Regions from separate parts of the Streptomyces sp. LS-MS-L19 genome, predicted to be linked through region 2. Evidence: riboswitches for the same ligand, from Rfam matches in the RefSeq annotation. Region 2 holds a riboswitch; the other holds the start of a gene.

Region 1 (2,194 bases), 5.3 Mb from region 2:
TACGGCCATGTAGCCCGCGTGCGGCCCGCCGAAGCCCATCGGCACCCCGAACCGCTGCGTGGTCCCGACCGCGATGTCCGCCCCGAGCTCCCCCGGCGACTTCAGCAGCGTCAGCGCGAGCAGGTCGGCGGCGACGGTCACGAGCGCGCCGAGCTCATGAGCCTGGTCGATGACCGGCTTGATGTCGCGTACGGCCCCGGAGGCACCGGGGTACTGGAGGAGCACGCCGTTGATCTCACGCGCGGCGATCTCGGCCGGGATGCCCCGGCTCAGGTCCGCGACGACGACCTCGACCCCGGTCGGCTCGGCGCGGGTCTCGATGACGGCGATGGTCTGCGGAAGGGCGTCCGCGTCGATGAGGAAGAGCCCCTTCTTGTTCTTCCCCATGCGCCGGGACAGGGCCACGGCCTCCGCGGCCGCGGTTCCCTCGTCGAGCAGCGAGGCACCGGAGGTCGGCAGCCCGGTGAGGTCGGCGACCATGGTCTGGAAGTTCAGCAGCGCCTCCAGGCGCCCCTGCGAGATCTCCGGCTGGTACGGCGTGTAGGCGGTGTACCAGGCCGGGTTCTCCATCACATTCCGCAGGATGACGGGCGGCGTGAAGGTCCCGTAGTACCCGAGTCCGATCATGGAGTCGAGGACCTGGTTCCGGTCGGCCAGCGACCGCAGCTCGGCCAGCACCTCGGCCTCGGTGCGCGCACCGGGCAGCTCCAGGGCATCGGCGTTCTTGATCACGTCGGGCACCGCGGCGGCGGTCAGCTCGTCGAGCGAGCCGTATCCGACCTGGGCGAGCATCTTGGCCCGCGCTTCGTGGTCAGGACCGATGTGACGCTGCTCGAACGGGATCCCCTGCTCGAGCTCTGCGAGCGGAATGCGGTGGGCGGTCATTGCGGAGGCCTCCTGGTCTGACGCGACCTTCGAGGGGTACCCCGGCGCGGGTACCCCGACGGCCTCCCCCTCTGTCATCTCAACCTGAGAGCTTCACCGGTCGCCCGAGGGCCACCGGCTTTCACCGTCGGTGAGAGCGGAAGCCGCCGTCGACACCCGCCCTGCTTTCCAGAGTGACCTCGTCCGTGCGGTACGTGAGCCTGAGAGATTCCGGGGAGGATTTGCTCCTTCGGCGCCTCCGATGTTGTCTGGAGGACTCTCCCGCACGGGGTCGACAGCCGCCTGCAAGCCTACCAGCGAGGTTCAGGTCGGGCGTTCGAGTGGCCGCCCACTCCAATGTGCTCTTTCGTAGTGCTTACGACCGCTTCGGATGAGTTGCGACCAAGTGGAGGGCCCGTGCAGACCGACATCGATCCGCGCAACCTGATCGGCCGCAAGGCGTTCGACCGCAACGGCACCAAGATCGGCACCGTCGACGAGGTCTATCTCGACGACGCGACCGGGGTCCCGGAGTGGGCGGCCATACGTACCGGCCTGTTCTCCCGCGACGCCTTCGTCCCCCTGGAGCCCAGCGAACTGGTCGAGGGCAGCCTGAAGGTCCCCTACGACCGCACCCTGATCAAGGACGCCCCCGACTTCGGCGTGGGCCGCCACCTCTCCCCGGCCCAGGAACTCCAGCTCTACCACCACTACGGCCTGCACCTGTCCCCACCGTCCCCCCTCCCGGACCGCCCCTTCGGCAAGGTGGCAGGCACGGAGGACGCAGAGACCTGACACCCGGCCGAGAGCCCTCGCCCCCCTCCCACTCCCCCACGATGTCCGGCGCAGGGCGAGCACCCACCTCCAGAGCCCACGAGCCGACCCCCACGCCCAGCCGACCACCCCCGGCACACGCCCACAACGACCAGCCGACCACTCCCCACGAGCAGCCCCACCACGCCCCCACTCCCCGCACCAACCGGCAGCCGCACCACGCCGACTCCCCCCAACCGCCCAGCGGCCCCGTCACACCCGAACTTCCCCACCACAGCCGGCGCCCCGCCACACCCCCGACTCACCCACCACCCAGCGGTCCCGCCACACCCCGACTTCCCCCACCACCCGACAGCCGCCGACGGCGCTCAGCCCCCACAGGGGCCACCCGCACCCGACGACGAAACCGTCACGGGTGGTGCGGGTGGGAACTCATCCCCGACGTCCCCTCAACCAGCGGCAACGGCTCAGCCACCTCCAGCCCAGGATCGTCGACAGAAAACGTCCGCACCCGCCCCGGCAGGGAATCCGGCGTCTCGAACCGCACGGTCACCCG
Region 2 (2,194 bases):
GTCGAGACGCCGTCCTCGGCGCCCGACAGCCACTCGTGCTCCTTGCTGTAACGCAGCTGCTGGGGGTTGCTCATGGCCTGAATTCTCCTGTACGCGGGAAAGTGCTGATGAAGGGGGGACTGCGGAAGGCGTGCGTGAGCAGCGACTGTGCGCTCAGCATCGCCTACGGCGGCTACTTCTGGCGCTTGTAGAACGGCAGCGCCACGACCTCGTACGGCTCGTGGCTGCCCCGGATGTCCACCGCGACACCCGTCGTGCCCGGCGCGGCGTACATGGCGTCGACGTAGGCCATCGCGATCGGCTTGCCCAGCGTGGGGGAGGGCGCCCCGGAGGTGACCTCGCCGATCACCTTGCCCTCGGCGACGACGGCGTACCCGGCGCGGGGGACCCGGCGGCCCTCGGCGATCAGGCCGACCAGGACGGGCGGCTCGTGGTTCGCGTTCTCCGCGGCCTCACGCAGGGCCGCGCGGCCCACGAAGTCGCCCTCCTTGTCGAACTTCACCACCCGTCCGAGGCCCGCGTCGAAGGGGGTCAGCTCGCGGGACAGCTCGTGCCCGTAGAGCGGCATGCCCGCCTCCAGGCGCAGCGTGTCCCGGCAGGACAGCCCGCAGGGGACGAGTCCGACGCCCTCGCCCGCCTTGGTCAGCGCCTGCCACAGCGTCTCCGCGTCGGACGGCGCCACGAACAGCTCGAAGCCGTCCTCCCCGGTGTAGCCGGTGCGCGCGATCAGCGCCGGCACCCCGGCGACCGTGCCCGGCAGACCGGCGTAGTACTTGAGCCCGTCCAGGTCGGCGTCGGTCAGCGACGCGAGGATCCCGGGGGACTCCGGCCCCTGTACGGCGATCAGGGCGTAGGCGTCCCGGTCGTCCCGCACCTCGGCGTCGAAGCCGGCCGCGCGCTCGGTCAGCGCGTCCAGGACGACCTGGGCGTTGGAGGCGTTGGCGACGACCATGTACTCGGTGTCGGCGAGGCGGTAGACGATCAGGTCGTCCAGGATGCCGCCGTCTTCCTGGCAGATCATGGTGTAGCGGGCCCGGCCGATACCGACCGAGGCGATGTTGCCGACGAGGGCGTGGTTCAGCAGTCCGGCGGCCTGGGGACCGGTCACGGTGATCTCGCCCATGTGGGAGAGGTCGAACAGCCCGGCCTTCGTGCGCACCGCGTTGTGCTCGTCGCGCTCGGAGCCGTAGCGCAGGGGCATGTCCCAGCCGGCGAAGTCGGTCATCGTGGCACCGAGGGAGCGGTGCAGGGCGTCGAGCGCGGTGTGCCGGGGCGCAGAACTGGTCATAGAGCGGTCGTCTCCAGAATCCAAGGCATGACGGGCGAGGTCGTTCCTCCCCATCTGTCATCGGAACCTGAGAGGTTCGCCATGAAGGACATGGCTTGCACCGTGGGTGGGGCCACCGGCGTCGGCGGCCCGCTTTTCAGATGTGCCTCGCCCGCGCGGTAACGGGGCCTGAGAGATTCAAGGGAGGGACTTGCTCCTTCGGCGCCCGGGTACATGTACCCGGGACTCTCCCGCGCGGATTCAAACGGCCGGTATGCAGTTGGCGCGGACATCATTGCACGCATCGGAGGCCGACGGCAGGGCCGCACCCGGCGCACCCTCCCGGTCCCCTTCTGTAACCGGCTTGTGGCGGTACGCGTACAGAAACGCGAGAGATCATCCATTACCTTCTCTTTACGCTCGGTGGGGAGGGGAAGCCCTGAACCCGGAGGAGGACGATGACGGTGAACAGGACCACCGCGTACGCGACGACCTCGGGCATCGCGCTGCCCAAGCAGCCCGCGGCCCCGGCCGTCGAGGCCCGCGGCGCCCACCCGGTCGTCCGTGACCTGCGCGACCGCGCGGGCCACGGCCCGCACGCCCTGCTCTTCGGTCCCGAGGACCTCGTCGTCATCACCGGCCTGCCCGGCAGCGGCAAGTCCACCCTGATGAAGCGGGCGGTCACGGGGACCCGGATCGACTCCCAGGACACCCGGGACCGCTGGGACGGCCGGCTGTCCCGCTTCCTGCCGTACGCCGTCTACCGCCCCCTGGTCCGGCTCGCGCACTACGCCGGACTGCGCCGCGCCCTGCGCTCCGGCGGGGGAGTGGTGGTGCACGACTGCGGCACCCAGACCTGGGTGCGCGGCTGGCTGGCCCGCGAGGCCCGGCGCCGCGGCGGCACCCTGCACCTGCTGCTCCTCGACG

The links. A riboswitch is a leader RNA that binds a small molecule or an ion and turns the genes downstream of it on or off. The one in region 2 is predicted to bind glycine.
Region 1: it holds a riboswitch for glycine, as region 2 does, so the genes downstream of both, gcvP (aminomethyl-transferring glycine dehydrogenase) here and gcvT (glycine cleavage system aminomethyltransferase GcvT) in region 2, are expected to answer to the same signal.

Annotation. Positions count from the first base shown of each region.
Region 1 is NZ_JBYCLL010000001.1:1,592,152-1,594,345, forward strand. Features, by position in the region: gene gcvP (aminomethyl-transferring glycine dehydrogenase) at 1-885, opposite strand, end outside; glycine riboswitch at 1,064-1,159, opposite strand; gene AC2XR2_RS06925 (PRC-barrel domain-containing protein) at 1,282-1,659, shown strand; gene AC2XR2_RS06930 (DNA polymerase IV) at 2,048-2,194, opposite strand, start outside.
Region 2 is NZ_JBYCLL010000001.1:6,922,088-6,924,281, forward strand. Features, by position in the region: gene gcvH (glycine cleavage system protein GcvH) at 1-74, opposite strand, end outside; gene gcvT (glycine cleavage system aminomethyltransferase GcvT) at 173-1,288, opposite strand; glycine riboswitch at 1,333-1,434, opposite strand; glycine riboswitch at 1,435-1,531, opposite strand; gene AC2XR2_RS31035 (AAA family ATPase) at 1,726-2,194, shown strand, end outside.